Regions from separate parts of the Paenibacillus puldeungensis genome, predicted to be linked through region 1. Evidence: a T-box and tRNA genes for the amino acid it is inferred to sense, from the RefSeq annotation. Region 1 holds a T-box; the other holds one or more tRNA genes.
What was found. The T-box of region 1 lies ahead of ACFQ3W_RS20590 (valine--tRNA ligase). A T-box ahead of a tRNA ligase gene usually reads a tRNA of that ligase, here a tRNA-Val.
Positions count from the first base shown of each region.

Region 2: it encodes a tRNA-Val, which carries the amino acid that the T-box ahead of ACFQ3W_RS20590 (valine--tRNA ligase) is inferred to sense. The anticodon was not compared.

Region 1 covers NZ_JBHTLM010000019.1:17,523-33,041, reverse strand. The annotation lists gene hemL (glutamate-1-semialdehyde 2,1-aminomutase) at 1-1,118, shown strand, start outside; gene ACFQ3W_RS20600 (RluA family pseudouridine synthase) at 1,115-2,023, shown strand; gene ACFQ3W_RS20595 (LysM peptidoglycan-binding domain-containing protein) at 2,171-3,541, shown strand; T-box leader at 3,631-3,900, shown strand; gene ACFQ3W_RS20590 (valine--tRNA ligase) at 3,973-6,645, shown strand; gene ACFQ3W_RS20585 (bifunctional folylpolyglutamate synthase/dihydrofolate synthase) at 6,675-8,057, shown strand; gene murC (UDP-N-acetylmuramate--L-alanine ligase) at 8,117-9,439, shown strand; gene ACFQ3W_RS20575 (SPOR domain-containing protein) at 9,848-11,164, shown strand; gene ACFQ3W_RS20570 (Maf family protein) at 11,415-12,017, shown strand; gene radC (RadC family protein) at 12,143-12,832, shown strand; gene ACFQ3W_RS20560 (rod shape-determining protein) at 12,872-13,906, shown strand; gene mreC (rod shape-determining protein MreC) at 14,004-14,882, shown strand; gene mreD (rod shape-determining protein MreD) at 14,879-15,409, shown strand; gene minC (septum site-determining protein MinC) at 15,487-15,519, shown strand, end outside.
Region 2 covers NZ_JBHTLM010000004.1:101,372-116,890, forward strand. The annotation lists gene ACFQ3W_RS07300 (DinB family protein) at 1-128, shown strand, start outside; gene manA (mannose-6-phosphate isomerase, class I) at 235-1,179, opposite strand; gene ACFQ3W_RS07310 (ROK family protein) at 1,211-2,125, opposite strand; gene ACFQ3W_RS07315 (LacI family DNA-binding transcriptional regulator) at 2,238-3,263, shown strand; gene ACFQ3W_RS07320 (superoxide dismutase) at 3,361-3,978, opposite strand; gene ACFQ3W_RS07325 (DUF1450 domain-containing protein) at 4,168-4,419, shown strand; gene ACFQ3W_RS07330 (helix-turn-helix transcriptional regulator) at 4,476-5,123, opposite strand; gene ACFQ3W_RS07335 (phosphatase PAP2 family protein) at 5,347-5,958, shown strand; gene ACFQ3W_RS07340 (DoxX family protein) at 6,016-6,552, opposite strand; gene ACFQ3W_RS07345 (hypothetical protein) at 6,787-6,951, opposite strand; gene ACFQ3W_RS07350 (HAD family hydrolase) at 7,180-8,022, shown strand; gene ACFQ3W_RS07355 (VOC family protein) at 8,003-8,485, shown strand; gene ACFQ3W_RS07360 (hypothetical protein) at 8,511-8,987, opposite strand; partial or broken gene ACFQ3W_RS07365 (excalibur calcium-binding domain-containing protein) at 9,485-9,598, opposite strand; tRNA gene ACFQ3W_RS07370 (tRNA-Val) at 10,227-10,299, opposite strand; gene ACFQ3W_RS07375 (hypothetical protein) at 10,448-10,693, shown strand; gene ACFQ3W_RS07380 (hypothetical protein) at 10,718-10,870, opposite strand; gene ACFQ3W_RS07385 (GNAT family N-acetyltransferase) at 10,950-11,405, shown strand; gene ACFQ3W_RS07390 (DUF3892 domain-containing protein) at 11,473-11,712, shown strand; gene ACFQ3W_RS07395 (MBL fold metallo-hydrolase) at 11,790-12,524, opposite strand; gene ACFQ3W_RS07400 (copper amine oxidase) at 12,706-13,260, shown strand; gene ACFQ3W_RS07405 (DUF1292 domain-containing protein) at 13,372-13,743, shown strand; gene ACFQ3W_RS07410 (aminotransferase class I/II-fold pyridoxal phosphate-dependent enzyme) at 13,804-15,279, opposite strand; gene ACFQ3W_RS07415 (MFS transporter) at 15,469-15,519, shown strand, end outside.

The DNA of each region.
Region 1 (15,519 bases):
TTGATTATGTGGGTTCCTGGGGGCCGTTGATTATGGGACATGCCCATCCGGAAGTGGTAAAGGCCCTGCAGGATGCTGTAGCCAAAGGGACCAGCTTCGGAGCGCCGACTCTACTTGAAACGGAGATGGCGAAGCTTGTTGCCGAGCGGGTACCATCGGTCGATATCGTGCGGATGGTGAGCTCGGGCACGGAAGCAACGATGAGTGCAATTCGTCTGGCTCGTGGATATACCGGACGCAACAAAATTATGAAGTTCGAAGGCTCTTACCATGGTCACGCTGATAGCTTACTGATCAAAGCGGGATCCGGTGTAGCCACCTTGGGATTGCCGGATAGCCCTGGCGTTCCGGAAGGCGTTGCGGTAAATACGATTACGGTTCCTTATAATGACCTTGAATCGGTTAAACTGGCATTTGAACACTATGGAGAGGAAATCGCCGGCGTTATCGTTGAACCGGTAGCTGGCAACATGGGGGTTGTTCCGCCATTGCCAGGCTTCCTGGAAGGGTTGCGCCAGGTGACGACGCAATTCGGCAGCCTGCTTATTTTTGATGAGGTGATGACCGGTTTCCGTGTACATATGAATTGTGCGCAGGGGCGTTTTGGCGTCACGCCGGACGTAACCTGCCTTGGCAAAGTGATCGGTGGTGGGCTTCCGGTGGGTGCCTATGGCGGCCGACGTGAAATTATGGAGCAAATCGCTCCCTCAGGTCCGATTTATCAAGCCGGTACGCTAAGCGGAAACCCGCTGGCTATGACCGCAGGCTTTACTACGCTTTCTTTGCTAACGCCTGAGGTGTACGACCGACTGGAGCGTTTGTCGGCTAAGCTGCAAGCCGGATTTGAAAGCAATGCTAAGGAGAAAGGCATTCCGTTTACCGTCAACCGTGTCGGCTCCATGGTATGTCCTTTCTTCACAAATGAGAAGGTTATTAACTTTAACACGGCCAAGACCAGCGACCTTGATCTCTTCCATCGCTATTTTGCCGCCTTGCTGGAGGAAGGCGTCAATGTCGCGCCGTCCCAGTTCGAAGGCATGTTCGTGTCGGGCGTGCATACCGAAGAGGATATCGATTTAACGATTGAAGCGCAGCGTCGCGCTTTGAAAAAGCTGTGAGTCCGGCTGTTTCCGCGAATCGTCGCGGGGAGTGGCTAGAGCTCATGCCAGGCAAGCTGAAAACGGCGGAGGGCGAGGAACGGCTCTCCGCCGCTTTGGCTTGGCTTGAAACAAGCTTAGGAGCTCCCTCGAAGCTGATTCGGAAGCTGCAGGCGGAAGACGGCATCAAGCTGGCTGGCGACCGGCTTCGTTTGCGAATTTTTCCTCCAAGAGTGTCGCAGTATACCCCTTATTGGCATGAGCTAACTGTATTGTATGAGGACGAGTTCTGCCTCGTCGTTCATAAGCCGGCCGGGGTTAAGGTTCATCCGGACGGAGCGGGGCAGGAAGCAACACTCGTGAATATGGTGGCTGCATTATACGCTGAACGCGGAGAGCAGGCAGCTCCTGGGCATATCCATAGGCTGGATGAATATACATCTGGTCCGGTGCTTTTTGCCAAAAATGAATATGCACAACTGAAGCTGGATGAAGCGATGAGCCGCAAAAGCATCGGTCGAACATATATCGCTTTTGTTCATGGAATAGTGAGCCGAGATCTTAAGGTGATCGATAAACCGATTGGTCGAGATCGACATCACAGCCAGAGACGGCGTGTATCTCCTACAGGCAAGCCTGCCATAACGCGGGTTGAGCTGCTGGAGACATACCCCGCTGCCAGCCTGGTTCGACTTACTTTGGAGACCGGAAGGACGCATCAAATCCGTGTCCACTTAGCCGATGCGGGTCACCCGCTGATCGGTGATAAGCTTTATGGGGGGAAGACTGACGAATTGCCGTTTCAAGCTTTACATGGAGAACGGCTTATTTTTCCACATCCGCTGATGGGAGACGACATTCAGGTTGACGATCCAACGCCTCCGGTATGGGACAGGCTTAAGAAAAGACTAGCTGGCTTAAGCTGAGGCTTGAAGGCGACATTGACATCTGACCAGATGAAAAAAAGCTGGCATGCACTCCTTTTTTTCGCATATAGATAAAACGAGGAATGATTTGGACCATGACCCATGGATGCTGAATCATGTTTGGATATGCTGAAAGGAGGTAGCGTTTTGGCTGATCAATCCTATGGTCTGCGATTCGATATTTATGAGCGCGTTCATTTAGCGGAAGATGTGATTGGTATTGAAGAGCTTGAGGAAATTGAGCTTTTCCCAAAAATCCAGGTAATTCCCGGGGAGGAGTATGCTTCACTCCGCGGTCATTTACTATTGTCTGGCTTATACCGGGGGGAAGGGGAAACTCGCGAGCTTGCGCACTGGATTCCGGTGGAAATAACGGTTCCTCTTAGCCGGGTAAATCGTCTCGAGGATATTACGGTGGAGATTGAAAATTTCGACGTCGATCTGCTGAGTGCCCGCAGTCTTAATATTACTGGGGTTTTATCGCTGCAAGGAATAGAAACCACCTCGTTAATGGCGGATTCGGACGGCTGGAAAGACAGAGAGTTTTCGACTGCGCATGTTGTCACGGAAAATCGGGCTGAAGAGGAGAAGGCTGACTATTCCTTTTTTGAGGAAGATGTTCAATCAGAACCTCAGGAGAGTGCGTTAACAACGTGGCAGTCGTTTCCGTTGGAAACCCAGCAGCAAGAGCGAATTCCGGACGAGCAGGAGGGTGCTGCTTTCTCACAAGAGGAAATTTCTGGCCTTCCGGAAAATGATCCATGGGCGGACAAACAATATACGACTTACCCTGCAGTGGAAGCAAAAGCGGAACCTCCGTCAGCGGCTGAATTGGAGCATAACATTTGGTTTCAAGAGGTGAAACGTCCATTTGCAAATTCGGAGCCAGCTGAACAAAAAGTTGAGGACGTAGCTGAGGAAATTCAGAAACTTCATGAGGATCTGGATCTGCAGGCTCAAGTTCAACAGGATCAATTCGCTCTGGATCGATTTGAAGAGACCCAGCCAAAACCGGAGGAGTCACCAATACTGGTACAAAGCGAAAATGAGGGAGTGCAGGCGGCGCCGAATGAGGCGGTAGAAGCAGAGCATGAGGCTGCCAAGGAAGAAGCTGCTGAGAACCAGCCTAACGTCCAGCCGGAAGAGAAAAAAGAGCTCAAAATCGCTCTTGGCAGCAAAAAGAATGTGAGTGATGAAAAGGGCGACGGATTTGGCTTAAAGAAGTTGATCTCCCCGCGTACAGAGTCTGAACTGCCTATCGATGCGGAGGGTTCCCCGGCGGCAGTTGAAACTATTAAGGATCATGGAGACGGCGAGGAACTTCGGTGGAAAAGTTTGTTCATCGGCAGCGGTACCGAACAAACCCCGTTCCGCAAAGTGAGAATGGTGATTGTTCAGAAGGAAGAGACGCTTGATGATATCGCCCAGCGCTATCATTTGAGTTCTCGCGAGCTTCAGCTGTATAATCGATTGTCCGAGCATCATCTTGATGAGGGGCAGGTTTTATATATTCCATAGATCACGGTCAAAATGAAGTTTATCGGGCTATTTATTGACTCCCGGTCTTTTCCAAGTTATGATATTATAGATTCATGGAAATAATGATATCAAAGACTTGGAATGGGAAGAGTAGGCAGTGAACCCTTCAGAGAGCGGAGTTGGAGCGCTGAAAGATTCCGCAGGATTATTAGCTGACCGAAGTCGCCCGGGAGTCGTCCGTTTGAGCATTCTGCATGTTAGAACGGATCGGGAGCAGCCGTTATCTGCAAGAGTGTCGCAAACTATACCCGTACGTCTTGATCAAACATACTGCGGGCTAGCAAGCAAGGTTGCGAAACAAAGGTGGTACCGCGAAAGTAAAGCCTTTCGTCCTTTGAGACGAAGGGCTTTTTTTGTTTTTCTGCTAAAGTCATAGCAGGCCATGCTTAATTGTAATGGAGGTTGAAAGTATGACAGAAAACGAAGGACAACAGTTGTCGACAGAGATGCCAACAACATACGACCCGAAAACAGCCGAACAGAAATGGTACCAATATTGGTTGGACGGTGGTTATTTTAAAGCCGGGAAGCGTCCAAACGCCAAGCCATTTACGATTGTGATCCCACCGCCAAACGTTACGGGTATGCTGCATATCGGGCATGCGCTTGATTTTACGCTGCAGGATATTTTGACTCGGACGAAGCGGATGCAAGGCTACGACGCATTATGGCTTCCAGGCTCGGACCATGCGGGTATTGCTACACAGACTAAGGTAGAGCAAAAGCTGCGGGAGCAAGGTGTAACCCGTTACGATTTGGGACGTGAGAAGTTCCTGGAACAAGTTTGGGAATGGAAGGACAAATACGCAGCTACGATCCATGAGCAATGGGCGAAGATGGGCTTTTCCCTAGATTATTCCCGCGAGCGGTTTACGCTGGACGAAGGCCTCTCCCAGGCGGTTCGCGAGGTGTTCGTCAAGCTGTATGAGAAAGGATTAATCTATCGCGGCAAATACATTATTAACTGGGATCCGGTTGCTCGCACTGCGCTTTCCGATATCGAGGTCGAGTATAAAGAAGTCAACGGACATTTGTATCATCTGCAATATCCGCTTAGTGATGGAAGTGGCTCGATCACCGTTGCGACGACACGTCCGGAAACGATGCTGGGCGATACAGCCGTAGCTGTTCATCCGGAGGATGAACGGTATCGTCACCTCGTCGGGAAGACGCTGGTTCTGCCGATTGTTAACCGCGAAATTCCAATTATCGCCGACGAGTACGTAGAGAAGGAATTTGGGAGCGGGGCCGTGAAAATCACCCCAGCGCATGACCCGAATGACTTCGAAGTGGGGCTTCGTCATGATCTACCGCAAATCAACGTGATGGACGAGAGCGGTACAATGAATGCGGCAGCCGCGAAGTACCAAGGCCTGGACCGCAGTGAGTGCCGTAAGCAGATCGTTAAAGATTTGCAGGACATGGGTGTTCTTGTGAAGATTGAGGATCACCTGCATCAAGTAGGGCACAGTGAACGAACTGGCGCTGTAGTTGAACCGTATCTGTCAACGCAGTGGTTCGTTAAGATGAAACCTCTTGCTGAAGTGGCGATCGATGCTCAAAAATCTGGCAAAGGCGTTAATTTTGTTCCGGATCGGTTTGAAAAAACATATCTGCATTGGATTGAAAATGTACGTGATTGGTGCATTTCCCGTCAGCTTTGGTGGGGTCATCGTATTCCTGCTTGGTATTGTGAAGCGACTGGCGAAATGGTGGTTGCCCGCAGTGAAGAAGAAGCACGTGCTAAACTTGGTCGCGATGACTTGAAGCAGGACGAGGACGTACTGGATACCTGGTTTAGCTCCGCTTTGTGGCCGTTTTCAACGCTGGGCTGGCCGGATGAGGACAGTGCTGACCTCAAACGCTACTTCCCGACAGACGTACTTGTAACCGGGTATGACATCATCTATTTCTGGGTAGCGCGGATGATTTTCACTTCCTTAGAATTTAAGGGCGATATTCCTTTTAAAGATGTGCTAATCCACGGGCTTGTTCGTGACAGTGAAGGACGCAAAATGTCCAAATCTCTTGGAAACGGCGTCGACCCATTAGAGGTTATCGAAAAATACGGTGCAGATGCGATGCGTTACATGATCTCGACGAGCAGCACGCCAGGGCAGGATTTGCGCTTCCGTTGGGAACGCGTCGAGCAAGCTCGAAATTTTGCTAACAAGATTTGGAATGCCTCACGGTTTGCTTTGATGAATTTGGAGGGAGTCACTTATGCGGATATCGACATCAGCGGTGACCTCTCCACATCTGATCGCTGGATTCTTCATCGCTTGAATGAGACCGTCAAGGATATTACTCGTTTGATCGATGCTTATGAGTTTGGTGAAACCGGCCGTCTGTTGTACAACTTTATTTGGGATGACCTTTGCGATTGGTACATTGAATTTGCCAAGCTGTCATTTTACGGAGAAGATGCCGCAGCTAAACGGAAAACACAGTCAGTGCTTGCTTATGTGCTGGACCAGACGCTGCGCATGATTCACCCGTTCATGCCGTTTATTTCCGAGGAAATATGGCAGCATTTGCCGCATGATGGCGAAACGATTACGTTAGCGGCTTGGCCGCAGTACGACCCAGCGTTCGAAGCTCCTGAAGCCGTTCAAGAGATGAACCTGTTGATCGACATCATTCGTGCGGTTCGCAACATTCGCGCCGAAGTAAACGTTCCGATGAGTAAGAAGGTTGAACTCCTGATCAAACCGGGAAATGAAGAACTCCTTGAAGTTCTAACCCGGAATGAACACTATATTCGTCGGTTCTGCAACACCTCGGAGTATGAAGCTTCGCTGACCGCTACTGCACCGGATAAAGCGATGACCGCCGTAGTAACTGGTGCGGATTTGTATTTGCCGTTATCCGGTTTGATCGATATCAAACAAGAGATCGAACGGTTGACCAAAGAGCTCGAAAACCTGAACAAGGAAGTTGAGCGTATTGAGAAGAAGCTTGCCAATGAAGGTTTTGTGGCTAAAGCACCGGCAAAAGTCATCGAGGAAGAGCGGGCTAAAATGACCGATTATTCCGAGAAACGTGATAAGGTGCTGGCTCGGATCGAAGAGTTAAAAGGATAAACGGAAATCAAAATATGAAGGTGACTGGCATGGAGGATCGAACAGACGAAGAAAGACGACCGCTCCCCTCATTGGGAAGCTATGCTGAAGCGGTCGATTGGATCAATGGCTTGATACCGTTTGGCATTCGTCCGGGATTGGAACGGATCGAACTGATGATGGAACGACTGGGCCATCCGGAACGGAGACTTAAGTTTATTCATGTTGCAGGAACGAACGGAAAAGGATCTTCCTGCGCTTTCTTAACCCGTATTCTTCGGGAATGTGGATATCATGTGGGGACATTTACGTCCCCCTATATCACAAAATTTACGAATCGTTTTCAATATGATGAAGAGGATATTCCGGAAGACGTACTCCTTGCTTTATCAAAACGGGTCGCTCCATTGGTGCAGGAAATCGCTGCAAGCGAGCTTGGATCGCCAACGATGTTCGAAGTAAGCACCACGATCGCTATTTTGTATTTTGCCGAGGTTTGTTACCCGGATGTTGTAGTATGGGAGACCGGGCTTGGGGGAAGGATGGATGTTACCAATATTGTGACGCCTATCGTATCGCTGATTACAAATATCGGCTATGATCATATGGACGTACTTGGTGACACTATCGAATTGATCGCCCGTGAAAAAGCCGGCATCATCAAACCTGGCGTTCCAGTTGTCAGCTGTGTGGAGCAACCTGAAGCGATCGCTGTTTTGAAGGAGACCGCTTCCGCCCAACACTCAAATTTGTATTTGCTGGGAGAACAGTTCCACTATGAACGGCTGGAGGTAAACGTAAAAGAGCAAAGGCTCCGGTTCAACGGTCCTTTCCGTGAACTGGATCTCGCCATCGCTATGCAGGGGGAGCATCAGTGTAAAAATGCTGCCGGTGTCATGATGGTATTGGAAGTGCTCAGGCAGTATATGGCCTTCATTTTGGAAGATGAGCAGCTACTGGATGGATTTCGTACTACGTTCTGGGCAGGACGTCTGGAGCAGGTAACGGAAATGCCTCGCATTGTCCTCGACGGAGCTCATAATCCGGAAGGTGCGGCGTCACTGGCTAAAAGCGTGCCGGAGGTGTATCGTTACCGAAAGCTGCATTTAATGATGGGGATGCTTTCAAATAAGCATCATCAGGGCTACATGAAGCATATATTACCTATAGTGGATACGCTAATTCTGACCGAGCCCGATTTTCGCAGAAAAATGGATGCCGAGGCGTTATACGATCTCGTGACTGACCTTAAGGAACAATATGCGAAAGCGGATTTGGATATCATCATAGAACGTGACTGGAGAAAGGCCCTTTCGCTTTTGGAGTCACGGACGGAACGGGAAGATCTAGGGGTAGTGACGGGCACGCTTTATTTAATTTCTGACGTGCGGGCAACCCTTTTGCATCAAACCGATTCTGAAAAAGGCTGGTGACCATTTTGTTAAATACAACGGAACAACACGTACATTTTATCGGCATTGGCGGCTATGGCATGAGCGCCATCGCTCGCGTTATGCTAGAGATGGGTTATACAGTGACCGGATCTGATGTCGCTTCTCAGGAGCTGACGGAGAAACTGGCTGCTAAAGGCGCAAAAATCTACATCGGCCATACGGCTGAGCAGGTCCACGGCGCGGATCTCGTCGTTTATTCAACCGCTCTGCCGCAAGACAATGTAGAGCGTATTGAAGCACAGGAACAGGGAATTCCGATTTTGCACCGGTCTCAAATGCTCGCTCGTTTGTTGAACGAGCGTACTGGCGTCGCCGTCGCCGGTGCTCATGGAAAAACAACCACTTCGTCCATGATTGCTTTAGTTATGGAGCAATGCGGTACAGACCCGACTTATATTATCGGCGGCGAACTGATGGATGTAGGGACAAATGCAAAAGCAGGCCACGGGAAATGCGTCGTGGCGGAAGCTGACGAAAGCGATGGCTCGTTTTTGCAATATCATCCTTCACTCGGCGTCGTGACCAATATTGAAGCGGATCATCTGGAAAACTATGGCGGTGATTTTGGACGACTGAAGGATGCTTATGTTCAGTTCCTTAATCAAATTAAGCCGGATGGCAAAGCGGTTGTTTGCGGAGATGACAGCAATATCCTGGAGCTTTTGGCTAAGGTTCAATCCCAATCGATTACGTACGGTATTGAGAAGGAGTGCGACTACTCGGCTCACGACATCGTACTCGGTGACCGCTGCGTAACGTTTAAGATGAACCGCGGTGCAGAAGAATTGGGAACGATTGAATTATCCGTGCCAGGAAGACATAATGTGTACAACGCGATGGCTACAGTAATCGTTTGTATGGAAGCGGGGATTCCGTTTGCGGATATCGCGGAAGCGATTTGTCATTTTCACGGTGCGAAGCGCCGCTTCCAAGTGTTAGGTGAAAGCAATGGAATCCTGATTATCGACGACTATGCTCATCATCCGACGGAAATTCAAGCGACCATTGCCGCAGCGAAAGCAACCGGTAAGCGGATCATCGCGGTCTTTCAGCCGCAGCGCTATACGCGAACCTTCTTCCTGCTCGATGCGTTCAGTCGTGCATTCGGAGAAGCGGATGAAGTCATCATCACCGATATTTACTCCCCGGCTGGAGAGAAACGGATTGAAGGTGTCCATTCTTCTAAGATGGTTGATTTAATCAAGCAAAACAGCAATCCGGGAGCTCGTTACTTGGCGACTAAGCAAGATGTGCTGGCCGATCTCCAGGGGCGGCTTAAACCGGGTGACCTGGTGCTCACCATGGGTGCCGGGGATATTTATAAAGTTGGCTACGAGCTTGCTGATAAGTTAGCTAAATAAATTGTGCTTTGGAACAATACTTATTTCAAGAAACCGCTGGAGCGAATTGCTTCAGCGGTTTCTTGCCCATTTACTGGAATTAATAAAATTTATGAGAGGGCCCTCTTGCCTGTTTTCCGCATTTGTTTAGTCCAACCTATATAGATGCATTTTGTGCAGTTAAACATCGACTTGCCAGAAACCTTAGACAATTAGATGCAGAAAGTGCAGCTAATAGGAGCGAAATAACCCTGCAAAGTCCAAAAATCCGGAATTTGCCCGGAAATAGCTGCATGAAATACATTTAGTTGTGGTTATCCCCTCCTCAAAACAGCGCATTTAGTACTTGATAAAATTACTTATTTAGAATAATCATCCTTGTTCAATCATATTTTTAGGATAGAAGAATGGACAAGGAGTGTGCGGACCGTGAACAAAGCGAAAATGACATTCCGGTTTGACGAAACGGGGCGGAAAATTGAGCCGAGGCATCCGAGCGTTGGATATGTCTCAAATCAAGAAGAGAAGGAAGAGTTGGAAATACGCACTAGCGGACCCATACAGGGCAAAGAATCGGAAGTTGCACCTCTGAGGCAGACATCTCAGTACCGGGCGATTGAGGTAGTTGAGGAGTGGGGAGACCCTTTTACTGACTATACGGGGACGGGACTAACCGTCTTTCCCGAAAGTCCGCGAACGAGCAAACCAAAACTTGAACTGGTGTCGTCTAGTGAACACTTAGGCAAGGACCAAAGCACTGACACCGAACCTTTGGAAGAACATGAGTATTGGATCGACGATATGAGTTATACAGGTTATATTACTGCTCCAAATGATCGTGCTGTCCTGGCGGATGGCCCGCTAATTTCAACGGATGATCATTCCGAGCATTATTACCGACCTACGAGGACCTCATGGTGGAAGGTGGCTGGGTCCTTAACTGGAGCCATCATTACTGGAGCATTATTCGGATTCGTTGTCCTGTCCATGTTCAACCAAGAGATTAAGCTCCCGCTGCCCGGTATTGGGGTTCCCAAACAAAGCAATGTCGGCGAAGCTGCAAGCGTTCCGGTGATGGGAGAAATCGGCGACGAACAGACGAGTGAGGAGCTGCTGCCTCAGGTCAATTTTGCGCTGCCTACGCAAACTTATTACTTTTTACAATACGGGGTGTTCAGTACAGCGCAGGGCGTGCAGCAGGCACAGGAGGAGCTTCAGGCTTCAGGAATAGCAGCCGCTCGGGATACTGTTGATGAGAAAAGAGTGTATGCCGGGGTTTCAACGGATCGCGAGCAAGCCAAGCTGCTAAGCGGACAGTTAAAAGCCGCAGGAGTTCATCTAATTTTGCATGAAATTAATTTACCTGCATCTGCCGCCATAAAATTTAACGGAGAGGCGCAGACATTGGAGACATACCTTGCTCAAAGCGCCGAGCTTGTAAGTCTGCTTAGTTCTAAGTCGGCTTCATTACTTAGCGATACAAATACTCAGCAGGTTAGTAGCGATGAGTTGAAGGAGCTGGGGCAGAAGCATCAATTATGGACTGAAAGCGCGTCGGCGGTACGGGGGAAATGGTCATCGGCAAAAGATGATGCTGCGAATGTAATGGAGAAGGCGATCAATGGTGCCCTGGAAGCAATGAACGAATTCAATAAAAGCGGAGCTAAGACGCTGTTATGGGAAGTTCAAAATGAGATGATGCGGTTCATTATGGCCGAGCAGGCCCTGCTGAACAGCGAACGATGACGTTAGAAGAGTCGATATAAATAAGACAGGATTGGAAATACTTTCCCCTGTCTTATTTATGTTTGTATTGAGAATGAATTAATCTTATAATAAGGAAGTGTCAAAAAATGGCGAGGATTTACAGCGAAATAATGTCGATTCTCGCAGCTTTAGAAACGGATCCGCCATTCAAGGGCGGTTATGCCGTTTTTTCTTGCAAATAAAGGCACATTCTTTTCTTGTCATTTCGTCAAAAAGGAGAATTCAGCCCTTGGAAACCAAACATTTGCGCCGAGTAATCCTTGCTTCGACATCACCGCGAAGACGCGAATTAGTCGCTTCACTGCAAATTCCCTTTGACGTGGTGCCAAGCCACGCTGACGAATCAACTCCGGACACTTGGTCGCCTGAGCAGATTGTGATGGAACTCGCGGCTAGAAAAGCAAACGCGGTCTATAATACGTTGACTGAAACTTCGAAAGACGGCGTTATCGTCGGCAGCGACACCATTGTTGTTAGGGATGGCGTCGTTTTGGGCAAGCCGAGAGATGAGCAAGAGGCTGCGGCCATGCTAAGCTCATTACAAGGCCGAAGCCATACGGTATATACCGGGGTTGCCTGTCAAGACGGATTGACCGGAAACATGAAGGTCGATTATCGTTCGACAGTAGTTACCATGAAGGCGCTGACCGAGGATGAAGTTTGGGCTTATGCTCGGAGCGGGGAAGGACTCGACAAGGCTGGAGCTTATGCAATCCAGGGACTAGGGGCCACGATCGTTACTGGCATTGAGGGTTGCTATTTCAATGTGGTTGGTTTACCACTCTCCTTGCTGGTGGACATGCTGGCGGAATTTGATATCCATGTGCTCTAAAGATCAACCAAAGTAACGTGTAAAATCGAGGAAGTGATAAAGCATATCCTTCCGAACTATTTGGATAGCGATTACCGGATTATCCGGATTCGCTCACAAACCAATTCGGAAGCGAGGGATTGAGTATGAAATCAACCTCTTATATGCTAAGAGATCTTCCTTCAGAGGAACGGCCAAGAGAAAGAATGATGCTTTACGGAGCCAGCGCGTTAAGTCATGCCGAGCTATTGGCAATTCTTCTGAGAACGGGTACGCGTCACGAATCGGCTGTGCATATGGCTCAGCGTCTTTTGTCGGGGATGCAGGGTATTCGCGGGCTAGTCGATATGAGCCTTGATGAATTGACCCGATTGAAGGGAATAGGGCCGGCCAAGGCGGTGCAGCTTAAAGCGGGCATTGAACTAGGGCAGCGGCTGGCAAAGGCAAGGCTGCCGGAAACTGAGGTGATCCGCAGTCCACATGTGGCGGCGGAGCTTTTGATGGAGCAGATGCGTTATCTGCAAAAGGAACATTTTGTTTGTCTTTTTTTGAATTCGAAAAATCATATCATTGCTCAAGAGACGCTTTCCATCGGAAGCTTGAATGCAACGATCGTTCACCCACGCGAGGTGTTCAGGGCAGCAATAAAGTGCAGCAGCGCTTCCGTTATATGTGCACACAATCATCCAAGCGGGGATCCGTCGCCAAGTGAGGAGGATATCCTCATGACAAAACGGCTCTGCGAAGCAGGAGAGATTGTAGGGATCGACATTCTGGATCATATCGTGATTGGAGATGGAAAATTCGTCAGTTTGAAGGAGCAGGGCTTGATGTAATATAATAGATTAGATACAGAAGGAAAGGAAGAAAACAGCATGTTGGGTGGCTTTACGAAAGACTTGGGAATTGATTTGGGAACGGCAAATACGCTGGTTTATACGCGTGGTAAAGGGATAATCGTAAGAGAACCGTCCGTGGTTGCGATTCACACTGATACGAAGAGCATTGTTGCTGTAGGTGAATCCGCTAAGAAAATGATAGGTAGAACTCCTGGAAACATTCGTGCAATCCGCCCGATGAAGGATGGAGTTATCGCCGATTTTGATACGACCGCTACCATGATCAAATATTTTATCAATCAGGCGCAAAAGCAGCGCTCGCTTTTCCAACGTCATCCGAACGTGATGGTTTGTGTACCTTCCGGCATTACAGCTGTAGAACAGCGTGCCGTCGAGGATGCGACGAAGCAAGCCGGAGCCAGAGAGGCATATACGATCGAGGAGCCTTTTGCAGCAGCTATTGGTGCTGATTTGCCGGTATGGGAGCCAACAGGGAGCATGGTAGTAGATATTGGTGGCGGTACAACAGAGGTTGCTGTCATTTCGCTTGGTGGCATCGTTACGAGCAAATCAGTTCGTGTAGCTGGGGATGAAATGGATGAAGCGATCATCCAATACATCAAGCGCCAATATAATTTAATGATCGGGGAAAGAACTGGAGAACAGCTCAAAATGGACATCGGCTCTGCTTTGGCTCTGGAGAAAGTAGAAACGATGGAAATTCGCGGACGCGATTTGGTGAGCGGCCTTCCAAAGACGATCACGATTACCTCGGATGAAATTTCCGATGCTCTTAGCGATACGGTTGGAGCGATTGTGGACGCCGTAAAAGTAACGCTAGAGAAATGTCCGCCGGAGCTTGCTGCCGATATTATGGACCGTGGGATCGTATTGACCGGTGGCGGGGCGCTACTCCGCAACTTGGATAAATTGCTCGCGAGTGAAACGGGAATGCCGGTCATTGTAGCGGAGAACCCGCTTGATTGCGTAGCCGTTGGTACAGGCAGAGCTTTGGATAATATCCATTTATTCAAATCTAAAAGTAGTTCAGCCCTTCGTTCAAGACGATAAATGATCGTTTGAAAGAAGACACCCCTTATCATAAAGTGGCGCCGTCCTTATGGGACGGCCATGCCGCTTTTATTTAAGAAATATGTAAGGTTGGAGGGTGCTAAAACTGTTTAAGCTGCTTGGCAACAAAAGACTGTTTTTTTTATTGATGGGACTTATTTTATTCATTGCGGTTATGGGGTTTTCACTCGGGTCAAGAACTTCCTTGTCCTGGCCGGAGAAATTTGTGAAGGACACGGTTGGCTTCGTGCAATACGTGTTTTACAAGCCCGCTGGCTACGTAGCGGGCTTATTTGAAGATATTTCAAACCTGCGATCCTTGCAGGAGGAGAATGAGGAACTAAAAATTGCCCTTGCTCATTACACCCGCGACAAAGTAAACTACAATTTCATAGAGCAGCAATACAAAAGGCTACAGGACGAACTTCATTTCACGGATGCGCAGAAGGAGAGATACGACTATACATGGAAAATCGCTCAGGTTCTGAGTGTTAATGATGACCCTGTTAATCGGACCATTGTAGTTGATATCGGCGAGCGCGAGGGTGTTAAGGAAGGTATGGCTGTCTCTTCTACGGACGGACTGGTCGGTGTTGTTAGTCATGTCAGTTACATGACGTCTACCGTCAAGCTGGTAACATCAATGGATGCCAAAGACCCTAACTCGAACGGCATCGCCGTGACCGCTCTGGGCAAGGAGAACGATGTGTTTGGGATGATTGAAACGTTCGATAAGAAGCAGGGCAAATTCCTGATGACGCGTATTCAGGATAAGAAATCCCTGGCTAAAGACGACCTGATCGTTTCCTCAGGGATCGGTGGTGTTTTCCCACGCGGGATGATTATCGGAAAAGTTAAGGAGATTCAAGTAGGTGAATATGGCTTGACCTACACGGCAACCGTTGAGCCGGCAGCTAACTTTACCGACTGGAAAGAGCTGTTTGTTGTGTTTACACCGGACGGTGAAGGAAAGTGAGAAACCGCAAGTTCATTCTCATATTGCTGCTTTTTCTCCTGTTTATCTTAGAAGGTACCATCGTCCCATGGCTAATTCCGGGATCGTGGCAGACGCGAATTGTTCCTCATTTGGTGTTTATCGGTATTTTGTATTTTTCGATATACGACAACCGTCATACAGGACTGCTTCTTGGTCTTTGCTTCGGGCTGCTTCATGATGTCGTGTTTTATGGAGCCCTTATTGGAGCGTATTCTTTTGCGATGGGATTAACCGGCTACTTGATGGGTCTCCTATCCCGTAACCAGCGTGCTCCCCTTCCACTAATGATGATCATCGTTCTGATTGGAAGTCTACTGCTGGATTCCATTTTGTTTGGGACATATTCGCTATTCGAGCTGACGCATGAACCGTACACTTGGGCGTTAAGCAACCACATTATTCCCAATGTATTTGTGCAGTTTATATTTGCTCTTATCATCTATGTGCCGCTCCGGCGTCAACTGGAAATGTTGACGAAGAGACGGGCCCCAGAGGAGAACGCTTGACTTCCACGGACTTTTCCTTGCTCAAGCAGGAACTTGTCCGCTCCGGCACGAATTGATTAGGAGGGAGGGACAGGCTTATGACAGTGAAATCCAACCACGTAACCATAAAA
Region 2 (15,519 bases), on a different contig from region 1:
ATGATGCTTGGTTGCGCATCGGAACCGCTAGTGATAAGAATGTATCTGCACGAGCGCTTGCCTTTATTATGGCAGGGCATGCGAATCATCACCTTAACATTATTCGAGAGCGTTATTTGCAGGTTTGAAGCGATTTAACGAACGGAAACTGCAAATTTAGAGTATGGTAAAAAGCGCGAGTGGAAGAAGTCGATGGCTTCTTTACGCTCGCGCTTTTGTGCTGGTGTGTGTCGCTTATTCGTGCGCCATGATAAATTCAAGCTTGCCGTCCAATTGATACGGACCGAACTCTACAGGAAGAATGAAGTGATCCCCTTTAGCTAGCGGATAACTTTGCCCTGCTACAGTTAATGTGCCATTACCGGCCAGCACGCTGAAGATCGTATATTTGTCATTTGCAGGTATTTGGGCGAGGCCGTCTACGTCCCATTTTTCTACTGTAAAGAAAGAATTGGATACAAAAGACGTTACGGTAATTCCCTCTCTTTTGGTGCTATCGTATTTAATGGGCTCATAAGCCTGAGGGATGGTCGTGACCTCGATTGCTTTCTCTAGGTGAAGCTCCCGAGTATTTCCGTTTTTGTCTTTACGATCATAATCATATACGCGGTACGTCGTATCTGAGCTTTGCTGCGTTTCCAGTACAACGATGCCCTTACCCAGGGCATGAATGGTACCGCTAGGAACGTAGAAGAAGTCCCCAGGTTTAACCGGAACTCGAGTCAGAAGGTCATCCCAATCGCCGTCATTAATCATATTGACCAGTTGTTCTTTCGTTTCTGCCTCATGACCATAGACGATGGCGGAGCCTGGTTCGGCGTCAACGATGTACCAGCATTCCGTCTTGCCAAGTTCTCCGTTTTCATGTTTTCCGGCATATTCATCATCCGGATGAACCTGTACTGACAAGTCATCCGAGGCGTCAAGAAGCTTCGTTAACAGGGGAAATACGGTGGAGTTCGACCGGAACAGCTCAGAATGCGAGGTCCAGAGGTCTCCCAGCTTCATCCCTTGGTACGGTCCACTTTTAACAACGCTTTGGCCATTTGGATGAGCGGAAACTGCCCAGCATTCACCGGTATGGTCATTCGGAATAGCGTAGCCAAATAGATCTCTTAGCTTCGTTCCGCCCCAAATACGTTCCTGAAATACGGGTTGCAAAAAAATCGGTTCGTTCATTTCGGTTTATCTCCTTTATTTAGACATTAAGTCAGTATGGTATGTGAATTAATGCAGCTGCTCCAATGAGCCCGGCATCCTGATGCAAGGCTGCGGGAACAATCGGTGTCTTGCGTCCAGAAGGATTAAGCGCATGCTTGGAAACGTAAGCCTTTACCGCATCGAATAGCGGCGCGCCAACTTGGGAGACGCCGCCGCCAATGACCAGCTTTTCCGGGTCAAAGGTGTTGATTAACGTGACGCAGCCGATGCCAATATACTGGAATATTTTTTGGACGAGCGGACCAATCATCGGATCTCCAGCTGCTGCCAGATCAAAAGCTTCCTTGGAGGAAACTTCACGTCCGAGCAGTGCAGAGGCCTGTCTGGCCACGGCTGTACCTGAAGCAACGTATTCCCAACAACCTTTTTGTCCGCAAACGCACGTGCCTGCAGCTGGGTCTACTACAAAATGGCCGACATCGCCGGCGTTGCCGGTAGCTCCTGTAATGAGCTTGCCATGGGAGTAAATGCCCGCACCGATGCCCGTGCTGATCGTGATGAACACGAAATGCTCCGCTTCTTTGGCAGCTCCAAGCCATTTCTCGGCCAGAGCAGCAGCGGTGGCGTCATTTTCAAGACGAATCGGCGCACTGAAATGGCGAGCCAGTGAGTTCACCACCGGGAAGTTCCACCAGCTCGGAAGGTTTGGCGGTTCGGCGATTTTCCCTTCCTTGGTGTTAAGCGGTCCAGGGGCGCCTACGCCAATTCCGAGTACGTCGGACTCGTTTAAGCCTTCCCCAACAAGCATATTTTTAATGGTATCGGCCATACGATCCACCATTATCTCTGGAGTTATGGTTTGGTCAGTAGGCAAAGAAGTTTTAACCCGAACGCTTCCGTTCTGATCTACCAAGCCAATTGCCGTCTTGGTTCCTCCGATATCGATCCCGATTGCGTAATTCAATCTGCATTCCTCCTGTTATCGATTCGCACTTTAACTTGACAAACTTGACAATATATTATTTTGTAAAGTATATTTAGGCTAAGTTTAGCATGTTTCGGAAGGAATGAAAAGAATGGGCCGGAAAAAGAAAATTTCAATGCAGGATATCGCCGACAAATTGCAAATTTCTAAAAACGCGGTCTCTCTAGCTTTGATGAACAAGCGGGGCGTGAGTGAAGAAATGCGCATATTGATCCGGCAAACCGCGAAAGAGATGGGCTATGGTCCATTTGGTGCGAAAGAAGCGGGAAATTCCAACGTTCTTGTGATCGTTCCGGAACGGATTATGAGCTATCAGGATAACGACCATTTTCAGTTTTTTCACGACATGATATGGGGGTTGGAGAAGAGTGCCCGCAAGCAAGGTCTTAATGCCGTGATAACCCCGATAGACCACGATATGGAACTAGAGCTGAAACTACCGGGTCAATTCACGGATATTCCGTATCGGGGCGTTATTTTGTTCGGAATCGCGGATAAGGCGTACGCTCGTCTTCTATGGCAAATGGATATGCCGCTGGTGATGCTCGATTCCTATTATCGCGATCTTCCTTGTCCGGTTGTAACATCGGCGAATATGGAAGGGGCTTATGAGATGGTTACCTATCTTATTCAAGCCGGGCACCGCAAGATTGGGTTTATTGGGCCGACAAATTTGACGACCAGCCATGAGGATCGATGGTTCGGGTACTGGAAAGCGATGCAAAATCACGGCCTAGAAGCTTGCTCGGATTGCAGTCTTACGATTTCACAGGGTTATGGCCATACTACCGAGGAAATCGCTGCTTTTCTGGAGCGCTTGTCTGAGTGGCCAACCGCTTTTTTCTGCGGGAATGACCGAATTGCTTATATTCTTGCCGGTTTACTCGCGGAACGAAACGTATTGCTGCCAGATGAGGTATCCATCGCCGGGTTTGATGATCTGCACTATGTGAGCAAGGTAAAGTTAGGTATGACGACGATGCGGGTGGAGAAGGAGAACATGTGCGATGCCGCCGTTTCGCTGCTGCTATCAGAGTACGGCGGTTTGCGGGAAGCGATTCATCGGAGGGTGGCTCCAACCATGGTGATTCGTGATTCTGTGAAAGAATTGCAGTGATAAGTCGATCATATGATAAAAAAGAAACGGTAGAGCTGAAATAGCCTTACCGTTTCTTTTTATGAAATATCATTTATATCATAAGAGCTGAGCTCTCTTATTTGCTCAGTGCAGCTTCGTAACGTTTCTCAACTTCAGACCAGTTGACGACGTTGAAGAAAGCAGCGATGTAATCTGGGCGTTTGTTTTGATATTTCAGGTAGTAAGCATGCTCCCAAACATCGAGGCCAAGGATTGGAGTTTTCCCTTCCATCAATGGGGAGTCTTGGTTTGGCAAGCTGTATACCGACAATTTGCCGTTAGTGTCTACAGCCAGGAATGCCCAGCCGCTACCAAAACGAGTTGTTGCTGCTTTCGAGAAATCTTCTTTGAATTTGTCGAAGCCGCCAAGCTCGTTGTTAATAGCTTCGGCAATTTTCCCAGATGGTTGGCCGCCGCCATTTGGACCGATAACTTCCCAGAACAGCGAGTGGTTAGCATGGCCGCCGCCATTGTTGCGAACTGCCGTGCGAATGCTTTCAGGTACGCTGTCCAGATCAGCAATCAAATCCTCAACGGATTTGGATTGAAGCTCAGGAGCGGATTCCAAAGCTGCATTCAGGTTAGTTACATACGTATTATGGTGACGATCATGGTGAATCATCATCGTTTGTTCATCGATATGCGGTTCAAGTGCGTTATTAGCGTAAGGTAAAGCAGGTAATTGATGTGCCATTTGTTATTCATCCTCTCAATTGTTTTATGTAATTTGTTTCCGACAACCTCATTATAGAACTGTATTCGAACTTAGTCAACATAAATGTATATTAAGTATGTTAATTAGACTGTGGACGTTGACAAAATCCCAGTTAGTCATCATAATGATTGATCGAACAAGGACTTCTAAATATGGGGTGATCCTGCCATGGGAATGGGTATCGTCATCGTCGAGGTTTGCGACAGCAACCTGATGAGCGCATTGGATCTGGAGCAGTTGGAGCAGGAATATCCCGAAATTGCCGTAATGCGGGCTGACTGCCTTAGTTTATGCGGTTTATGCCGAAAGAGACCATATGTATTGGTTAACGGCAAGCGGGTATTTGCCAAAACCCAGGAAGAGTGTCTTAAGCTGACGAAGCGAGCGATAGAAGACGAACTACATGCTTACGATATATAAGGGAAACGTTTATCGATGTTATATTTAAAAGCAAGAAGGCAGCCATTAAGGCTGCCTTACTCTTTATTCAGCTTATCCTGTTGGCGTATCACGTAAACGCATTTTTTCCCGTTCTGGGCAAGACATTCTGTTCTTTCGACCTTTGTATTAAGTAGAGACTCGAACAGGTTGAGCTCGCAGTCGCAAGCATGATTGTAGCGGTTGGCAATCTGAGAGATCGGGCAATTGTGTTCCATCAGCACAAAATCTCCATTGTCGGTCTGCTCACATTCGGTCATATATCCGCTCTCATTTTGGATTTCCGCAAGCTGCTGCACTTTTTCCGGAAGTGTTTTTCCAGTCATATGCTCTTTGTACCTGCGGGTTAATCGATCCTTACGCCGATCAAACAACCGGTCAACCATCTGTTCGCCGCTTTCCTCGGCTAGTTCATCCAGCAAATCGAGCGTTAACGTATGATAATTTTTAGGAAAAAGTCCTTCGGCAGAATCCGTCAATCCGTATACAGCCGTCGGTCGGCCCAAGGTCTGGCGGATCATTTTAGGTTCGATTAGTCCGTCCCGCTCCATCGTTCCGAGGTGTCTCCGGACGGCCATTTCGGTAATTTGCAGCTCATTCGTGATTTCCTTGGTGCTGAGTGGCCCGGTCGTTTTCATCATATGAAGAATCCGCTCTCGGGTGGATAGCTCTTTATTATGTCCCATATCGATACTCCCTTCCGGGGGAATGACTCCGCTATTTCTACAGCGTTTCCCTGGCCATGATGGATTCTACTGCATTGTAGTTGATTTGGCCAAACTTAGTCAACATTAAAGTATAGTAAGTATAATTACAAAAACATAGGAGCTCTAATCGGGGTTGCCTGGGAAAAGGGAAATCGGTACAATATACGGGATTATAGAGAAAGATGGAAAGAGGAGGAAAAAAATGAGGTTTTGGTCTACGGCAGCACTACTCGCGGTCTGTTTCATTGCGTTGGGATTTGGGATACATACAGAGGGGTTGCAATCGATTGAACGGAGCATCGGCGATTTCTTTTTCAATCTTCGATCGGAAGGTTGGAACGGGGCTGTTGAAGGATTTTCAATGCTTGGGACAACCGCTGGGTTTGCAGTAGCTCTCGCGCTCGCTTTAGGTTGGACACTTTTATATCTTCGCCGCGGCGCTTATGCCATCTGGCTCACGGTGAGTTTAGTGGGCGCATGGCTGCTTAATAAAGGACTCAAGCTGTTGTTTCATCGGGAACGGCCTGATCTGTGGGATAGTCTGGTGGCGCCTGACGGGTACAGTTTTCCAAGCGGCAATGCGATGATATCGGCGGCTTTTTACGGACTGATAGCGATGCTGCTGCTTAGCTCGAGCAAAAAAGGGAATCAGATTTGGGGTACCGTCGTTGTTTTCATGATTTTACTCATTGGTATTAGCCGATTGTACCTAGGGGTTCATTTTGCCGGCGATATTGTCGGGGGCTTCCTCGCAGGCTCTATTGTCGCGATGCTGTGTTACCGGGCAGTAAATCGGACTCATGTGCGTTCATAACTCTTTAACGACAAAGGATGGTCCTCCATTGGAGAACCATCCTTTTGTTCAAGCTTGTTAAGCTTGAGTGTGTTTAATTTTCAACGTTTGTTTAGGAGTACCGGCATCCGGGCCTGTGTTTTTGTGGAACAGTTTGCGGAGGTAAGGGAGTACGTAGTAGTCAAGACCGATTTTACCGGCGTTGGCTGCCGCGACGATCACCAGTACTTCAAGCAAGAGCATTTGGGCGTTGGTGCTTACGGTTCCCGAGAAGAGGAAGGCGGCGTTCATGATCAGGCCCATCAGTGCGGCAAAGGTGGTGAAGGTACCGAGAATGAGACCTAACCCGACGAGGAACTCCCCGCAAGGGATGAGGACGTTGAAGATATCTACATTTGGCAGTGCGAAGTGCTGCAGAAACGCTGCCCACCAGCCTTGAACGGCGGGGTGTTCACCAGTACTTTTCGCGATGGCTCCGGTAAGAAAACCTGCGGCGTCAAAACCGCCCGTGAGCTTGTGCCAGCCTGCTTCGATCCATTGGTACCCGAGGTAAATCCGAATGAAGGTCAGAAACCACATTGCCACTTTATTCGTTCTCAGAAAATTGTTAAACATAATTTCCACTCCTTTACGATTGCTCGTTTTTGGTTTTTATTGGATGATCATCTTTGATGTCTTTATTATATGTGACCTTTTTCACATATATTGTGATTTAAATCACAATTATTAAAATTTTAAATAAATAGTTTTTAGACAACATCCGTGTTGGTAAAATGAAGGGTGAAAAAGACTAAGCGAAGATTTTATCAGCAAGTGAAAACGCCTCGGAGTTCCAAGGCGCTCTTTGAGTCACTTTTTATGCTCGGTTCTTTTCTCTTTATTGCCGACAGTTGACTGTTCGGGCTCTCCCATGAGGCCTTCGACGAGATCCTCAAGCTTCTCAGTTGCGGCCGTAGGATGCTGCGGGACGGGAATCGGATCAACGCCGGGGCCATGCCCAAGTCCTTTTTCCATGGGGTTTTACTCCTTTCTAAGTAACAATATTGATATAGCAGCTGGTAGTGTAGTGCGTTGTTTGGTTATCATTTGTTAGCAAAATACTTTTTATCCCTTATATAAACAACGTACTTGATAACCTTTCATCAAGGTTTTACACTTACAATAAGTTTGGGAAAAAGGGTGAAACTTCATTTGTAGTGGGTAGTACCGTTAGGAAATAGAAGAGACGGGAGTCGATACGAAGTGAATGATTATGGATCAGAAAAGGTACACGACTTGCCGCAGTTGGCTGTTGCGGGACATCTTTATGAGGTTGAAGCTATTTTATTCGATAAAGACGGTACATTGATTGATTTTATCCATACCTGGGGGCGGTGGAGCGAGCTGCTCTATGTCCACTTCTCGGAGGAACTCAAAAAGCGCAATCTGCCCCCGCTCCAAGATTGTTTCCTGCAGAAGTGGGGGATAGCCTACGATGAAAACGGAGCGATCTCGGATTATGATCGGAACGGACCGCTTTCCATGGGAACCGTAGATGAGCTGCTGTCCCTCTTGACTTGGGAAGGGTATCGTAAAGGCTTGTCATGGGCGGAAGCCAAGGTGCTGGCGCACAGCAGTAGAGTCCATGCGGACAGGTACCTGGAAGCCTCACGAACGGCGAAGCTGATGCCTGATGTGTTGCAGTTTCTTGAGCAATGCCGGAGCAGCGGAATCGTGATGGGGGTTGTCACGGCGGACGAAACGGAGGCGGCTGAGAAACACCTGGAATGGCTTGGAATCCGCGACTATTTTGCCGTGTGCATCGGTGCAGATCAGGTAACGCAAGGAAAACCGTATCCCGAAATGGTGGAAACAGCCTGCCGTAAATTGTCGGTAAGCTGCTCACGAACGGCGGTTATTGGCGATACGAACGGAGATATGCTAATGGCCAGGTCTGCGGGTTCTGCCGTCGCTGTTGGGATAAGTATACCAAGCAAATTTGGCGGCACGGGTCTAGCTGAAGCGGACTTCGTCATCTCTTCATACCGGGAGCTTTCAGTTCAGAAGATGGGGGGAATGGAAAACCATGATTCGTGGCATTTTTGAAACTCATATTAACGTTAGTAACTACATAGAATCGGCTCTTTTTTACGAGAAACTCCTTAATATCATCCCTCTCCATGAAGACCCGATCCGAAAATCAAAGTTCTATTGGGTTGGAAAACCTGGGGAATCCATGCTGGGAATCCGGGAAAACTATCCCTCCCCGCTTATACAGCGGCAGCATTTTGCGTTTAAGGTAGACTTGGCAGACATACTGAAAGCCCGTAGTTATTTGGAGGGGCTCGGTATCAAATCCGAAAATTTTTATGGGGAAAGCTCGGAGAAATTGATTGTTTTTCCGTTTATGCCGGCTGTGTCGATTTATTTCGAGGATCCGGACGGACATTCCGTCGAGCTGCTCGCCATGCTGGAAGATGCATCTAGGCCTGACCTGGAATTAATGGCCTGGGACGAATGGGAGCAGCTTCACGGGAGGAAAATGCCAGCATTTGAGAAATGGTTGTAAGGGGACGAGAGGCCTTCCGCCTTCCTTAAGTATGAGCTATTCTTTGCGTGAATTTTAACCACAGGACATAAATAAGCAGCATCACAAGCACATTTAAAGGCCATATCAAAGGCTGCATGAGATTGCCGATAGGTAGAGCAGTAACTAGAAAAATGATGTAGTTGATGGCTGCGATTCCTGCAAATAGAGCCCCATTGAGTAATAGAAAACGCATTAATACGTTAGCATTTTTCTTGGAGAAGATGTGAATGACGATATAGGCTAAGAGAAATAGATAAAAGGACACGGATTCCAGTGTGGAGATCCAATTTCCAAGTCGGTTGATGGACGCCAAATCTTGGGGTGTGATGCTGCTCTTTGACATCCAGTAGCTGGACCTGCCTAGCCGATAATCGTCTAGCAGCACGTAACTGTAATACGATAGAAGCATGAAGATAGAATAAACGATATAAAACACTTTTGGACGGTGCTTGCTGGTATTGCCAAAAGAGATAAAAGACACGGGCTTCACCTCACCTAATAGTCTTAATGCTGTTCAATATTATTAAGGTTAAATTTACCAAATGAAGAATAATACTGTAAAGTGGATATGTCGTGCAAATGGTTGATATTTTCACAAGTTCAGCGTTTTATTGAAAAGTAACTGGGGTTGTCTTAATTGGATTTGGCTATTGGATCAATAAACATAAAAACACCTCTCAACGAGTATAACGCGAGGCTATACGGTAGAGAGGCGGGAAGTGTTGGACTACTTAAAAAAAGTTTCAATGGCTAATCTGAAAAACATAATTAATAGACCTATCAAGATCACAAAATAAATCACTATAATGAGCACATGTTGTTTTATTGGCTTTTTAAACCAACCTAGAATCATACGTAAAGTGACATAAAATGCAAAGGCATATATAAACAAAGCGCCCAAAGGAAAATCTCTCTCGAGCGTATCTAATAATCGAATCTTTATCACTTCCTTTTAATGTTCTTCAGCGGCCTATCTTATTATCGTTCACACGCTACTCCATCACCATCACGGTCTAATTTCTTACTGTATCCCGGATCACCTTTGTAGAGAGGAGCCACACCTGCATTTCTAGCAGCCGTACAGTTTTTGTAAGTCACACCGCCGCTTGACTGTTTAGTCTTAGTGCTTTGTTTTGTCTTCTTTGATTTTGTCGATTTTTTCTTTGTCGTTTTCTTCACAGCAGCTACGCTATCGACTTTCATCGTGTTAATAGTGCTCTTTTTTGTTATACCGAGAGTATTTTTCCCGGCAGCTGCTGAAATTCCTGTCGCCATTGTTAGCGCAAGTGAGAGGGACATCACAATGGAAATGATTTTCTTTGGCACTTCGCTCATTTCCTTTCTTGGGTTTTATATCCTTATTAAGTTTGTCATACTATTTTTATCTCCTGCTTTAAACAAGAGAAAGACCACACAGGCAACCCCGTAGTGATCAATCTTCGTTATTACTAATCAGCAGAATTTATCGTTTTGTATTCGTTCACTTCAAAGGTGTACGGTGAGTTCGGAGATACTGAGCTGCGCGGAATCGTTGCAACCGTTAGCTACTGACGGTTGCATCTGCTATGTAGAAATTAGTCCAGTCTAGTCATAAAATATGCGGACATGTGATGGTAAATAAGCGTTTGTCCCCATTTTGTCCCCCAAAGGCCAATTTGGCTCTAACTTAATGCCAAGCGATAAAAGAAAAGAAGCCTTGATACACAAGGCTTCTTGGCGATGATCTGCAGTGGGCTCGAACCACTGACCCCTACCCTGTCAAGATAGTGCTCTCCCAGCTGAGCTAGCAGATCATAAAATATAGTGAAGATGAAATTTATCATAACAGGTGGACAGGAATCTGTCAAACATTTTCTGCGTATATCGTAAAGGACTTGGGCCAACAATGGAATAATACCACATTTCACAAAAAATGTAACTTTTCATGAGAGGAAGGAATGCATGATTATGCGTCGAAAAAGCAGACGACCTTCGGGTCGACTGGCAAGTGGTTCAAGCTTTATAGCAAGCTGGGCTGTCATTCTGGTTAGTGTTCTTGTGTTAGCAATCGTCAGTGCATGCAGCCTGCTTCCCAGCCAGGTTACGCTAAATAAGCAAGTGCAGAGCTTCCCTTGGCCGTTTGGAAACTCCGTTTCGGATGGGGTATATTCGCCAACTATAAGTGAGGATGTATACTCGAAAGACTAAGGACAGTCCCTACCCTAGTTTACCTTATTCCTCATCCCACTTACGGGAATAGCCCTTTTTGGTAACATAGAACATCAACACGATCAAAAGCACTGCAATAAGTACGGCAGCGGCGATTGTAATACCAAGGACCATAAACGACAGACAGCTCCTTTCAATGATAAAACGATACTTCAACTATACATGAAAACTATTTTTTTGTATAATGATGCAGTTTAGACAAGCCGATCAAGGTGAAACGCTGGGAGGAAATGGGATGTCAGCTGCTACGATTATACCTGTTAAGACGGAGGAACTGCTGCAGAAATGCCTCGAGATTCGTAAGGAAGTGTTCGTAGAGGAGCAGAAGGTTCCGCTTGATCTAGAGATTGACGAATTCGATCAAATCGGTCCTGATGTGCATCATGTGCTGATTGAAGCGGAAGGCGCATATGCCGCCACAGGTCGCTTGATTTATTACAAAGATAATTCCGCCAAAATGCAGCGAATCGCCGTGCGTAAGGAATTTCGTTCACAAGGCATCGGAAAAATACTGTTAATCGCGCTTGAAGAGCTGGCTCGCGAGCTCGGATTAACAAAGTCAGTCCTTGACGCTCAGTGCCAGGCGGAGGTATTTTACGCGAAGCTGGGCTACGAAACGATTTCAACCGAGCCGTTTGACGATGCCGGTATTCCCCATGTTCGGATGGTCAAAGCACTAAAAACTTTATAAAACGCTATAGTTTTCGCCATTTCAGGGTATTCTAACTTCATATTCCATGCAAGGAGATGTGATGTGAATGGCCTTGAACACGAGAGAAACATTTATTGCTGTCCGTAAAAATGGCGATGGCGACCTGGAGGCTTTTAAAACGTCGAGCGGTAGGATTCTTAATTATGAACAAGCGCTGCAGGAGGTAAGGGCCGGTGCGATAGCCGGCGTTAATGTGTTTAAAGGCCGGGATGGCGAAATGCACATCCGCGGTGATGCCGACGGGGATCCGACGAACAATCTGGACAGTTTACCTCGCTTTGAATAGCCTTTCTTAAAAAAGTACAACCTCCCCAGCAAATCAAGCTGTGGGAGGTTGTTTTTTAACGCTGCAATTCATATTTTTTACAAAGTATATACTTCATGCTGTCGAAGAAAGCTCATCTCACCGGTTGCTCCGATAAAGGATTCCATTTCATCCCCATAGTGCATTAACGAAATTTTGCTCTGGATATCGAAAGGCAGACTGAGCAACTCCTGCAGGGTCGTATGCACCTGCCCGGGACCCGTCAACTGCACCTCGTGCAATATTTTACGGCAGTTCCGCTCATAAACGAGCTTGGTCAGAAGTTCGGGTTGGAATATCATATCCGCGCTGTAAAAAATTTCGTTATTTATGTACAAAGAATAGCTCGCTTTCCCCGGAATATGGGGAGTGCGGATCAGCTCCACGGTGAGCTTGGGGGAGAGCTGAGTTGGCTCGCCTTCTCGCAAAAGCTTCACATCAAAGGCGTCTTCGAGGCAAGCAATCCCTTCCTGAGTGAGTCCCCCCTTTAACGTATGCTCCCATAGCGGCTCGGCCAAGCTTTCAGCTACATAGAGAACCGGCTTTTTCCCATAGACAAATTTCATTCGGAAAGCAAGTTCCTCGAGACCACCAACATGGTCCCCGTGAATATGGGTGACGAGGATAGCGTCGATTTTCTCCAGCGGTTTGCCGAGCTGATGGAGCGCAAGCGGAGCCGTTATGCCGCAATCGATCAACAGTGTGAAATCCTCTGTACACAGCAGTCCGTTATTATTGAAGTACTTTTTCGCAAAAGCGCCGCCCGTACCGAGCATTTGCAGTCGTAAGGTCATGGGTATCCCTCCTCTAGAGATTAGCTCTTATCCCATTTAATGTACACGATTTGCTTAAGAAACGAAAGCCAAGCACTCGTGATAAAAAAATATCAGGCCTCAGCCATTCTGGACCGCAACTTGCCCTTACTCCGAGAGTATAAACTTACATCAACATGAATTAAATGGAGGGTCCAAATCTATGAAATGGAGAAGAGTTGCATTACTTGTAGTCGCTTTCTCTCTAATGGGGGGCTCATTGCTGTTTGCAGACGCGGCGAGCCAAAAAGTAAAGCTTTTCCTGAACGGGAATGAAATACAAGATGGAGGTTACGTCGTAGATGGAAAGACATATGTACCAGTGCGTAATCTCGATGGGTTGGTTGAATACAACGATGACACCAAGACGGTAAAGTATTACAAACCGAATGTCCACATGTTTCTTTTTACGGATGATGGAGTATTTGGAGATGTTAAGAAGACTGGAAAGCTGAAATTTAACGTATTCTCTCAAATCGATGATTTGAAGACAGACATCTCGGCGGTTCGGGTGTCGATCACAGCACCGGATGGCTCAACCAAAGAAATCCAAACTGATGATATTAAAGATCAGAAAGACAATTTCTGGTTCCGAACGAAGGATTTCACCTATGATTTCAAAACGTCCGGGAGATATATTGTGGGCTTTTATATGAAGCCTTCAAATGGCTCTGATTTTATGCTTGTTTCGGAAAAAGGAATCAATGTTTTGAATTAGGTAAAGCCTTGGCCGTCATTGACAAAATTGACCTGCACCCTGTAAAAGTGATACGATACATGGGGACACAGCAAATGTCAACCATCAAAAATTTCAAAGCGAGGTAATTGAATGAGCGACCATAATCACAAACACGGCGAAGAGTGTGGGTGCGGGCACGACCACGAGCATAAACATGAACATGGTGAAGCTTGTGAATGCGGACACGACCATGACCACGATCATGAGCACGAAGAGTTTGTGTTGACTCTGACAGACGAAGAGGGAAATGACGTAGAAATGGTTCTTGTCGAAACCTTCGACGTAGGTGAAAAAGTATATGCGCTTCTGTTAGAACGTAACAATCCGGAAGCGGACGGCATCATTCTCCGTATGGAAGAAGAAAACGAAGAAATGGTGCTTTACAATATTGAAGACGAAGAAGAGTGGAAGCAAGTGGAGGAAGCTTATAATGAGCTCGTCTCCCAAATGGATGAAGCCTAATCCATATTGCGATAAGATGAAAGCTCCCCAATCCATGGGGAGCTTTTGTGGTTTTTATAGTTAGAAAATCGGGTCAGCCTCTACGATTACCTTCACGTTATTAATATATCGATCTTCAGGACCCTTTACAGGCAATCCGACTTCAACGTGGTCGACGATGTAGTCGATGTTGTCCTGGGAAATGACTTCACCTGGAAGCAGAATCGGAATCCCTGGCGGATACACATAAATGAACTCGGCGATAATCCGACCGGCCGATTCTCTGAAAGGGATAACTTCCGTATCCGCGTAGAAGGCGTCGCGCGGAATGAGCGACAGCTGCGGGATTTCCGGAACTTTTACGACCAGTTCGTTGGCATTATTTTCTTTGTAATACGTTTTCGAAAGATCGCGCAGCGCACTAAGCAATATTTCAATCGTTTCTCTTGTGTCGCCTGGCGTAATGAGGCAGAGTATGTTGTACATATCGCTGAGCTCGACTTCAATGTTGTAGTGGTCGCGCAGCCAATTTTCCGTCTCATAGCCGGTTATGCCAAGATGGCGGACATGAACCGTTACTTTGGTAGGATCAAAGTCGAAGGTTGCTTCTCCGCCCAAAATTTCGCGTCCAAAGCAGTACAGGCCTTCGATTTTATTGATCTCACCTCGTAAATATTCAGCCATCTCTATCGACTGCTCGGCCAATTCATGACCATGCAGCGCTAGATTTCTCCGGGCTGTATCAAGCGAAGCAAGTAGCAAATAGGAGGTTGAAGTTGTTGTCAGCATACTAATAATCGTTTGAACGCGCTGTGGATTCACATATCCATTCTTGACGTTCAAATTCAGGATAGAGCTTTGTGTCATCGATCCGCCGAGCTTATGCACGCTAGTGGCCGCCATATCTGCGCCCGCCTGCATTGCGGACATGGGCAGCTTTTCGTGGAAGTGGATGTGTACGCCGTGTGCCTCATCGACCAGAACGGGAACATGGAAGCTGTGGGCTAAATCCACGATTTCTTTTAAGTTGGCACAAACCCCAAAGTATGTCGGGTTGATGACCACGACCGCCTTGGCATCAGGATGACGCTGCAGAGCCCGACGCACCGAAGATGTCGTAATGCCGTGATCGATGCCGAGATTTTTATCTTGTGTAGGGGAGACAAACACAGGCTTGGCCCCCGCGAAAATAATCGCTGACATAATCGATTTATGAATATTTCTCGGGACGATAATTTTATCACCGGGAGAACAAATGGATAGTATCATTGTCATAATGGCACCGCTAGTGCCTTGAACCGAGAAATAAGTATAATCTGCGCCAAAGGCATTGGCAGCCAGTTTTTGCGCCTGTTCGATGACACCACTTGGTTGGTGTAAATCGTCTAGGGGAGCGATATTGATCAAGTCAATGGACAAAGCATTGTCGCCAACAAACTCGCGAAATTCTGGGTCTGTGCCGTGCCCTTTCTTATGACCGGGAATGTGAAACTGAACGGGATTGCCGGCCGCGTGCTTCTTAAGAGCAGTAAATAGCGGCGTGCTTTGATGATCCATACGGGCCATCCCTGCCTTTCATATCAATTTTTCAAACAAAATTGAGTATAGCAAAAATAGCTTGGAATGCAAGTGAACCTTGCAGAAGAAGCACAAAAAAGAATCTGATAGGTGTAAGTTGCATTAAAAAGAGGACAGACTAATAGGAAGAATTCATTTTTCGTTAATGATGGGGAGGGATACAGATTTATGGAATTGACTTCTAGACTAGCACGTAAAAATTTGCTCAATCCTACGTTT